DNA from 3 places in the Pseudonocardia nantongensis genome. Region 1 is predicted to be linked to each of the others. Evidence: predicted binding sites of a transcription regulator. Region 1 holds the regulator's gene; each other region holds the start of a gene.
What was found. The regulator LexA, encoded in region 1, represses DNA repair genes until DNA is damaged. The targets are predictions, from matches to a motif close to CGAACACGTGTTCG.
Positions count from the first base shown of each region.

Region 2: a site for LexA is predicted at 1,464-1,477, ahead of ACLFMI_RS12000 (CoA transferase subunit A). Genes of this name have one in related genera too.
Region 3: a site for LexA is predicted at 1,808-1,821, ahead of ACLFMI_RS07170 (BldC family transcriptional regulator). Genes of this name have one in related genera too.

Region 1 covers NZ_JBKGXT010000013.1:66,361-69,589, reverse strand. The annotation lists gene ACLFMI_RS15545 (hypothetical protein) at 185-541, opposite strand; gene ACLFMI_RS15540 (hypothetical protein) at 736-885, opposite strand; gene lexA (transcriptional repressor LexA) at 1,447-2,205, shown strand; gene ACLFMI_RS15530 (hypothetical protein) at 2,263-3,229, opposite strand, start outside.
Region 2 covers NZ_JBKGXT010000009.1:119,687-122,915, reverse strand. The annotation lists gene ACLFMI_RS12010 (cytochrome P450 family protein) at 1-30, shown strand, start outside; gene ACLFMI_RS12005 (3-oxoacid CoA-transferase subunit B) at 47-673, opposite strand; gene ACLFMI_RS12000 (CoA transferase subunit A) at 674-1,420, opposite strand; gene ACLFMI_RS11995 (MOSC domain-containing protein) at 1,644-2,549, opposite strand; gene ACLFMI_RS11990 (HAD hydrolase-like protein) at 2,596-3,229, opposite strand, start outside.
Region 3 covers NZ_JBKGXT010000005.1:67,895-71,123, reverse strand. The annotation lists gene ACLFMI_RS07180 (MinD/ParA family ATP-binding protein) at 1-1,104, shown strand, start outside; gene ACLFMI_RS07175 (hypothetical protein) at 1,174-1,407, opposite strand; gene ACLFMI_RS07170 (BldC family transcriptional regulator) at 1,493-1,705, opposite strand; gene ACLFMI_RS07165 (DUF4229 domain-containing protein) at 1,963-2,403, shown strand; gene ACLFMI_RS07160 (1,4-dihydroxy-2-naphthoate polyprenyltransferase) at 2,368-3,229, opposite strand, start outside.

The DNA.
Region 1 (3,229 bases):
CCGTCCACCCGCCACGAAACTCGATCGCTCCCGTGATCATCGAGGACGCCCGCGAACGCGGAGCGCGCAACGTGGATCCGTCCGCCACAGTCGCGCCGGCCACCCGATGGATCGTCCGAGCGCCCTACGATGCCGGCCGGGCCCGAGAACTACTGGCACACGGACGTGGCGGCCCGCTCCGAACTCAACGGACGAACGTCGCCTCGACCGCGGACCCCCCAGGTCCGGTCGGCGCGGCCGCGGGCGCGCCGTTCCAACCGGCCGCCACATTGCCGAGCAGGCCGAGCAGCACGACGACGGTCGCCGACGCCAGCACCACCGCCATCGGGGCCAGCAGCCGGTCGATGCGGCTGCCGGCACGCGCCACGCTCCGGCGGACACGGGGCGGTGCCACGCAGCGCCGGTCCAGCGGCCGCACGGTGCGCGGCGCCGGCACCGCCGACCGGGGGCGCCGCGGACCGGTACACGGCGCCGCCCATGGCCGGCGCGCCGCCGGACGCGCCACCCGCCGGACCTGCTCCCGCACCTCGAGCTCTGGCATGACTCCTCCTGCCTCCGGGACGCCCGCCCCGGCTCACCGGGACGCACGCGCCGATCGCACTCGACGCCCGGCCACAGCCGGCCGCATATCCTGCGCACCCTCCGGCGACCCTTCCCCGGGGCCGTCGAACGGGCGTGCGAGCTGTGTAGCACCGGCCACCGACAGAATCGGATCGCGACCGGAACCCGTGATCGTCAGCGCGGCGCCGAGTGCTGCACCGAGACCGGAGCGGACACCGACGTGGGCGCGCTCGCCGGCGCCTGTACGGCCGCCGACAGCTCGGCGAGCACGCCGAGCCCGACCACGGCCGCGGCGGAGGCGAGCAGCACCCCGGCAGCCCGCACCGTGCCGCCCAGGGGCGCCGGACCACCCCGTCCCGGGGACGCCGATTCGGTCCGGGCACGGTCCGGCAACGTCTGCGGACACATCGCACGCCCCCGCGACCGGACAGGAGGCGGCACCGCACCACGCGGTCTCCCCGGCGCCGCCGCCTCCGCCGGCGCCGCAGTCCTTGCGGGCACCGCTGCCCCCACCGGGACCGCAGCCTCCACGGGCGCCCCAGGCCCCACCGGGACCGCAGCCTCCACCGGCACCGCAGCCTCCACCGGCACCGCAGACCTCACCGGCACCACAGACCTCACCGGCACGGCAGTCCTCGCCGATGCCCTGAGTGCCGTTGTCGTCATCGTCGTCACCACGATCGCCACCTCTCCCCCGCGTGCTGACCGTCGGTGCCGGTCAGCCACACGTGATCGCACTGTTGTTCGATCGAACGCTCGTGCGATGTTGTACCACCGGACGCCGACGGAAGCCACGACACACCGGCGTGTCGTTCGAACGCATGTTTGGCGAATTGCCCGGTGGCGGCTACTGTTCGAGCCGGTACACCAGAGGAGGCGAAAGCAATGGGAGCCGACGAGTCAGCAGACGCGTCCGCGAGCGGCGAGTCCAGGGGTGCAGCGCCCGCCAGCCCGGGCTCCGCGCAGGTGCGGGAGTTCCCCGAACCCGGCGACACCCGCGGGCTGACCCCCCGGCAGCGCAAGGTCCTGTCCGTGATCCGGGACTGGGTCGACCGGTACGGCTACCCGCCGAGCGTGCGCGAGATCGGCGACGCGGTCGGACTGACCTCCACGTCGTCAGTGCACCACCAGCTGCGGACCCTGGAACGCAAGGGCTTCCTGCGGCGGGACCCGAACCGCACCCGGGCGGTGGACGTGCGCAGCCCGGAGACCGCGGCGGCCGGCGACGGCACCGATGCAGACACCGAGGCGGTCCGCTCGGAACGCCCCGCGCCGGCGTTCGTCCCGCTCATCGGCGACATTGCCGCGGGCGGGCCGATCCTGGCCGAGGAAGCGGTGCAGGACGTGTTCCCGCTGCCCCGGGAGATCGTCGGCGAGGGGACGCTGTTCCTGCTCAACGTCAAGGGCGACTCGATGGTCGACGCCGCGATCACCGACGGCGACTGGGTCGTCGTGCGCCAGCAGCCGGTCGCCGAGCAGGGCGAGGTGGTCGCCGCGATGATCGACGGCGAGGCCACGGTCAAGACGCTGCGCCGCAAGGACGGGCACATCTGGCTGATGCCGGCGAACGAGGCCTACCAGCCCATCCCGGGTGACGACGCGTCGATCCTCGGTCGTGTGGTGGCGGTCCTGCGCCGCCTCTGAGACCGGGCGGGCGTCCGTCGGCGCCCCAGCGCCGACGGTGCCGTCGCGGCGGACCGATCAGCCCCGGCGCCGACGGCGACCGTGCAGCACCATCGCCCCGGCACCGGCCAGCAGCAGCACCACGACGACCGCGCTCCCGGCCGCGGCGGGCAGCCAGTCCGGCACGGTGCCCACCCGCGGCGCAACCATCGGCTGGCCGACGACCGGGGCCGCCGGAGCGGTCGCCGCGGCCGCGGCCCCCGGCACCACCCGGATCGCCGCCGGAGTGAGACCGCGTGTCTCGCTGCCGGAGTGCAGGGTTCCCTGCCCGTCCAGCGCCACCGCCTCCCCCTGCGGCTCGTCCGGCAGCGGCACCGGCAGCGGGGACCCGCGCAGCGCCGTCACCAGCGCATCCGCATCGGCGGGCGCACCGGCCGGCAGCCGGAAGAGCCAGGCATCGGTGTAGGTCCGCAGTGCGGCGACCCGGTCCGGGCTGCCGGCCGGACCGACCGCAGCACCGGTGACGGTGCGGGACCCGGACGGGCCGAGCGGCCCCCCACTGGTGCCCGACCAGGGCAGCACCACGTCCGCGACCCGCGTCATCGGGACCGGGCCGGGCGCGCCGTCCAGCGGGGTGGCGGGACGGTACACCCCGGCCGCCCCGGTGGTCTTGTCGACGATCAGCGGGACGCCGTCGTCGGAGACCAGGATCGCCTCGGCGTCACGCGGGCCGTCCGGGTAGGTGAGTTCGTGCACCCGTGCCGGGCCCGACGGCGGCACCACCACCAGCCGCACCGTGTCCCGTTGCGCAGGGTTGTCGCCGATGTCGGCCAGCCACAGCGTGCCGTCCGGGGTGGTCCCGAGATCCTCGACGTCGGTGACCCCGGCCTGCGCCTCCCGCACCCCGGTGACCGCACAGGTCCCGGGGTCGAGCGTGTACACCCGCGCGGGCCCGTCGCCGTCGACGACCGCGTGGTACCCGGATGCGGGCGCGCCGGCCGGGCCGGCCGCGACCAGCCCGGACAGCTCCGCGACCCGCGGGTCC
Region 2 (3,229 bases), on a different contig from region 1:
ATGCCCGTCGCCCCCGGCCCCCGCGCCTGACGCTCCGCCTGCACGGTCAGTGCAGTGGGGCGGCGGTCTGGTCGCGGACGTCGTCTTCGGTGACGCCGGGGGCGGTCTCGATCAGGGTGAGGCCGTCGGGGGTGACGTCGATGACGGCGAGATCGGTGACGATCTTGGTGACGCAGCCCAGGCCGGTGATCGGCAGGCGGCACTTCTCGACGATCTTCGCCGTACCGTCCTTGGCGACGTGGTCCATCATCACGATGACCTGCCGGGCACCGTGCACGAGGTCCATCGCCCCACCCATACCCTTGATCATCTTGCCGGGGACGGCCCAGTTCGCCAGGTCCCCGTTCACCGCGACCTCCATCCCGCCCAGGACGGCGACGTCGAGTTTCCCGGCCCGGATCTGGCCGAACGACTCCGCCGAGCCGAAGTAGGCGGCGCCGTCGTTGACGGTGACGGTCTCCTTCCCGGCGTTGATCAGGTCCGGGTCGACCTCGTCGTCTGTCGGATAGGGGCCGACGCCGAGGATCCCGTTCTCCGAGTGCAGGATCACGGTGCGCCCGGCCGGGATGTGCCCGGGCACCAGGGTCGGCATCCCGATACCGAGATTGACATAGGAGCCGTCGGGCAGCTCCCGGGCGACCCGGGCGGCCATGTCGTCGCGTGAGAGCGCCATCTACTTGCTCACCGTCCTGAACTCGACCGGCTTGTCCGCATCGGGTACGTGCAGTACCCGGTGCACGTGGATGCCGGGGGTGTGCACCGCGTCGGGGTCGATCTCGCCGGGCTCGAGCAGGTGCTCGACCTGGGCGATCGTGACCCGCCCCGCCGCGGCACTGTCGGGGTTGAAGTTCCGCGCCGAACGCCGGTAGACGAGGTTGCCGTGCCGGTCACCCTTCCAGGCGTGGACCAGCCCGAAGTCCGGCGTCAACGCCCGCTCCAGGACGTAGGAGGCGCCGTCGAACTCGCGGACCTCCTTCTGCGGGGAGGTGATCGCGACCGTCCCGTCCGGGTGATGCCGCCACGGCAGGCCACCCTCGGCGACCATCGTGCCGACCCCGGCCGGGGTGTAGAACGCCGGGATCCCGGCACCCCCGGCCCGCAACCGCTCGGCCAGCGTGCCCTGCGGGGTCAGCTCCACCTCCAGCTCCCCGGCCAGGTACTGGCGGGCGAACTCCTTGTTGTTGCCCACGTACGAGCCGATCGTGCGCCGGATCCGCCCCGCCGCGAGCAACGTGCCCAGCCCGAACCCGTCCACACCCAGGTTGTTCGAGATCGTCTCCAGGTCCGTCGCGCCCTGCTCCAACAGCGCCGCGATCAACACCGTCGGAACCCCGGACATCCCGAACCCACCGACCGCCAACGACGCACCGTCACCGATATCGGCGACCGCCTCCGCGGCGGACGCCACCACCTTGTCCATCACGCACCTCCGTCGAGCCCAGGCTACCGGATCGTTCGCCAAACGTACAGACGTTCGCTCTGCGAACACCGAGGCGCGCACCGGCGCGCATGCCGAGGGGCACCCCGGGGCCCGGTGGAGGCGAGGGTGCCCTTCGGGGCCGAAGTCGGCGCCGGCGCACCTGCCGCCGTCGGCGCGGGCGGCACCGGCGGCGCGGGTCGCACCGGCGACGGAACCGGCGTCGTCAGGCGGGGTCGGTGTGCTCGTCGCCGACGGCGATCTCACCGTCGGCCAGGACGTCGGCGTAGACCCCTGCGCAGGCCCAGACGCCGCCGACCTGCGGGATCTCGATCCGGTTGTGCTTGGCGACGGTCCGCAGCGTGTTCCGGTCCTCGGGCACCCCGGAGGCCTTCGGGCCCTGCGCCAGGGTGGTCATCACGCAGCGCATGGTCGCGAAGGAGTACCGCAGGTCGACCGCGCCGATCCGCGCCTCGGAACCCGGCCAGTCGTTCTCGACGAAGCCGGGGGCGGTGCCGTCCAGGAGCACGTTGGGCCGGTACCGGCGGGGGTCGAAGTCGGCGTCCGGGGCCAGCTCCCGCAGCCGGTCCAACGTGGAGTCGGTGAGCACGTGCAGGGTTGACAGGTCGAAGAAGGTGCCCGGGGCGCCGAAGGCGGAGACGTCGAACCGGCTCACCCGCTCGCCGGAGTCCTCGCGCCGGGCGGTCGTGCCCTCGATCAGTCCCTCGGGGGCCAGCTGGTCGACCGGCAGACCGTCGAACTCCGGCCAGACCTCCTCGAACTGGCTGCCCTCCGGCGGCTCGGCGATCAGCCGCACCGCGCGGCCCAGCGCCGCGGACAGCGCGGTGTCGACCCCCTCGTCGTCGGAGCGCAGCATCGACCCGTCCGGGAACCTGATCTCGACCTCGGGCAGCGGGCGGCCGGGCTCGGGATCGGCGGCGAACCGGGCGGAGAACTCCAGCAGCCCCGCCCACAGCCGGGGCACCTTCGCACTGGCGACGGTTCCGGACTCCTCGTCGTAGATCGCGAACGCCCGGTCGCCGAGGAGCCCGCGGGCCGTCACCGTCGAGCGCTCGACCGACTCGCCGAGCATGGACTTCACGGGATAGCGGTGCAGGGAGAGGACCGTCATGCCCCCGGTGTCTACCGGGCCCTGCGGGCCCTTCGCGAGGAAGACCTCAACCGAGGAGCGCGACCCGGAGTTCGTCCGCGGATGCGTACACGGGCGTGACGCCGGCGGCGGCCAGCTCGCCCGGTTCGGCGTAGCCCCAGCCGGCGCCGACACAGCGCAGGCCGTGTTCGGCCGAGCCGTGCGCGTCGTGCAGGCGGTCGCCGACCATCAGCGGGGTATCCGGTCCGGACGGGTGCCCCAGCCGGTGCAGGGCCTCCGCGACGACATGCCCCTTGCTGGGCCGGTCGGCGGTCCGGGTGTCCCCGACGATCTCGGTGAACAGGTCCGTCCAGCCGTGCTGGGCGAGGATCTTGCGGGCCGACACCTCGGCCTTGCTGGTGGCCAGTGCCGTCGTGATCCCGGCCGCGGCCAGCGCCCGCAACAGCTCCTCGACGCCGGGATACGGCGTCGAGTCCAGGTGGCCCCCCTCGTCGCCGTAGATCCGCCGGTAGACCGGCAGTACCGTCGCGGCCCCGTCGGCACCGAGGATCGACGGGAGCGACTCGTAGAGCGGCGGGCCGAGCAGGTGGGTGCCCAGGGCGCCGTCCGGGACGTCCAGGCCGACCTCGTCGACCGCGCGGCGCAACGAGCCGAGGATGCCGGGTGCGGAGTCGACGAGGGTGCCGTCGAGGTCGAGCAGG
Region 3 (3,229 bases), on a different contig from region 1:
GGCTGGGACCGGGAGACCACCGATGAGGCTCCGACCGGCGGGGACGCGACGCTGCGCCGGCCCCCGCCCGCAGACGCCCCGGCGGCGGCGAACGGGCGGGCCCGCAACGGGCGGCCCCGATGGACCGCACCCGAGGCCGTCGAGGCCCGGACCGCGCAGCACCGGCGCGGCGACAACCCGCACAGCGGTGGCCTGGACCTGGCGCCGTCGCGGACCAGCCACAGCACCCGGCGCCCGCCGAGGAGCGGCTGGCGGCGCGCCGTCCACGTGCTGACCCGTGGACTGGTCAACCCGGGGGAGAGCCCGGCGGAGCTGCACGAGCGGGAGCTGATGTCCCGGCTGAGCCGCCCGCTGCTGACCGCACACAAGATCGCGATGCTGAGCCTCAAGGGCGGCGTCGGGAAGACCACGGTCACCGCCACGCTCGGCGCGACCTTCGCCGCGAACCGCGGCGACCGGGTCGTCGCGGTGGACGCCAACCCGGACCGCGGCACGCTGAGCCAGAAGATCCCGCTGGAGACCACGGCGACGGTCCGGCACCTGCTGCGCGACGGCGACCGGGTGCGCCGCTACACCGACGTCCGTGCCTACACCTCGCAGGGCGCCTCCCGCCTGGAGGTGCTGGCGAGCGAGCAGGACCCGGCCGTGTCCGAGGCGTTCAGCGAGGACGACTACCGGCGCGCGGTGGACCTGCTGGAGCACTTCTACAACCTGGTGCTCACCGACTGCGGCACCGGACTCATGCACTCGGCGATGTACGGGGTGCTGGGGATGGCCGACCAGCTGGTGATCGTGTCGTCCGGCTCGATCGACGGTGCGCGCAGTGCCTCCGCGACGCTGGACTGGCTGGACGCCCACGGCTACACGAGCCTGGTCGGCAACGCCGTCGTCGTCATCAACTCGGTGTTCCGCCGGGCCGGTGGCGGGGTGGACCTGGACCGGGTGGCGGAACACTTCGCCGGCCGCTGCCGGGCGGTCGTGCGGGTGCCGTTCGACCCGCACCTGGAGGAGGGTGCCGAGATCGACCTGGACCGCCTCGAGGGGCCGACCCGGACGGCGCTGCTGGAACTCGCCGCGGCCGTCGCGGACGGCTTCCCGGTCTGACCGGGCTCCCGACACGCCGGAGGCGGTCCACCGTGGTGGACCGCCTCCGGTAAAGCCGTTCCCGGGTCGTCAGCCCCGTTGCTCGGGCGGTTCGTCCTGGTTGCGGACCTTCTCGTCGAGCTCGCGGAGGAAGTCCGGATCATCGTCCGGGCCGGTCGTGCGGGGCTTCTCGGTGCGCTGTCCGGAGGACCAGGGCAGTTCCGGTCGCGAGCCCGGGTCGGACACCATCTGTTCGGCCCGGAGGGTTCGCACGAGCAGGACGGCCACGATCGCCGCACCGAGCAGCAGGATCAGAAACAACATCAGGCCACCTCCGCTGTCCAGCGTAGCGAAGGTGGCCTGACGTACGGGTGAAGTGGCGGTTCGCCCGATCGATCGAGCGGGCGGGTCAGCGGATCCCGGGGCTGGCCTCGCTGGTCAGGTCGGCCAGCAGGCCGCGGACCTCGGACTCGCGGAACCGCCGGTGACCGCCGGGGGTGCGGATCGAACCGATGCGGCCTGCGGACGCCCAGCGGGTCACGGTCTTCGGGTCGACGCGGAACAGCGAAGCCACCTCGCCCGGGGTCAGCAGTCGCTCGGGTGCCTGCGTCGGTGCTGCCATGGAAGTCCTCCCGGAGGGTGCAGCGTGATGCTCGGTCGGCGCGCAACAACGGCGGTGCGCTCCGCGTTCCGGTCCATCGTGACACCTCAGACCCCAGGTACTCGAACGGTTGTCCGGAGGTAAAGGGTTCTTAAAGGGCAAACGCGACGGTCCGGGTCAATCGGACAGCGCGCCCGTCCGGCTCACACCGGTCCGCGAGCCCGGCGGTGTGCTCGGCCGGAGCCTCCACCTCCGCCAGCGTACGTATCCTTGCGGGCATGACCGCTCCGACTCCGCCGCAGGCCGCGGCGCGGGCCCGCGCCGACGAGCCCGGGCTGGCCGCGACCGTGGCGCTGTACACGCTGGCCCGGCTGGCCCTCGTGGCCGTGATCGGACTGGTGCTCGCCGCGGCCGGGGTGCCGCTGCTGATCGCCGCGCTGGTCGCGCTGGTCGTCGCGTTGCCGCTGTCGATGGTGCTGTTCCGGGGGTTGCGGGCCCGTCTGGACCGGGCGATCGCCCGGTCCACCGCCCGGCGTTCGGCCGAGCGGGAGGCGCTGCGCGCCCAGCTGCGTGGCGACGTCGGCCCGCCGCCTGCGCCGGCCGCGGACGGGGAGCCCGCCCCGACCGGCGCGTCCGAGGCTGCCGGTTCGGGCCCAGCGGAGGGCCCAGCGAAGGGCTCGGACTCAGCCGACGGCGAGGCCGACCGCGACCGCGGCTGACCAGGCCAGCAACAGCAGGCCGGTGTCGCGCAGCACCGGGATCAGCGCCGGGCCCTCGGCCCCGCTCAGCACGATCCGCACCGGCCGGACCGCGACGGGCAGCGCCAGCAGCGCGACGAGCAGGCCCGGCCGGTCGAACGCCGCCGCCACCGCCAGGGCGAACGGCAGCACCGCCAGCAGCAGGTAGAGCATCCGGGTGCCCTGCGGGCCCAGCCGCACCGCCAGCGTGCGCTTGCCGGCGATCACGTCGCCGGGGATGTCGCGCAGGTTGTTCGCGACGAGCACGGCGCAGGTCAGCAGGCCCGCGCCGACCGCGGCTCCGGCGGCCACGGCGTCCACCGTCCCGGCCTGGGTGAGCATCGTTCCGAGCACGGCGACCGGGCCGAAGAACACGAACACCGCGATCTCGCCGAGGCCGGCGTAGCCGTACGGGCGGCGGCCGCCGGTGTAGTACCAGGCGCCGACGATGCACAGCGCGCCGACGACGATCAGCCACCACTGCCCGGACACCGCGGTGAGCGCGATCCCCGCCACCGCCGCGATCCCGAAGCAGCCGAACGCCGCGGCCTTCACCGTGCCGGGTTCGGCGGCGCGGGAGCCGACCAGGCGTTGCGGGCCGACCCGGTCGTCGTCGGTGCCGCGGATGCCGTCGGAGTAGTCGTTCGCGAAGTTCACGCCGATCACCAGCGCCACCGCCACGACCAGGGCGAGCAGCGCGGCACCGGGGGCGACGGCGCCGGCGCCGACCGCGGCACCGGTCCCGACGAGGACGGGGGAGATCGCGGTGGGCAGGGTGCGCGGACGCGCCCCCTCGACCCATTCCGCC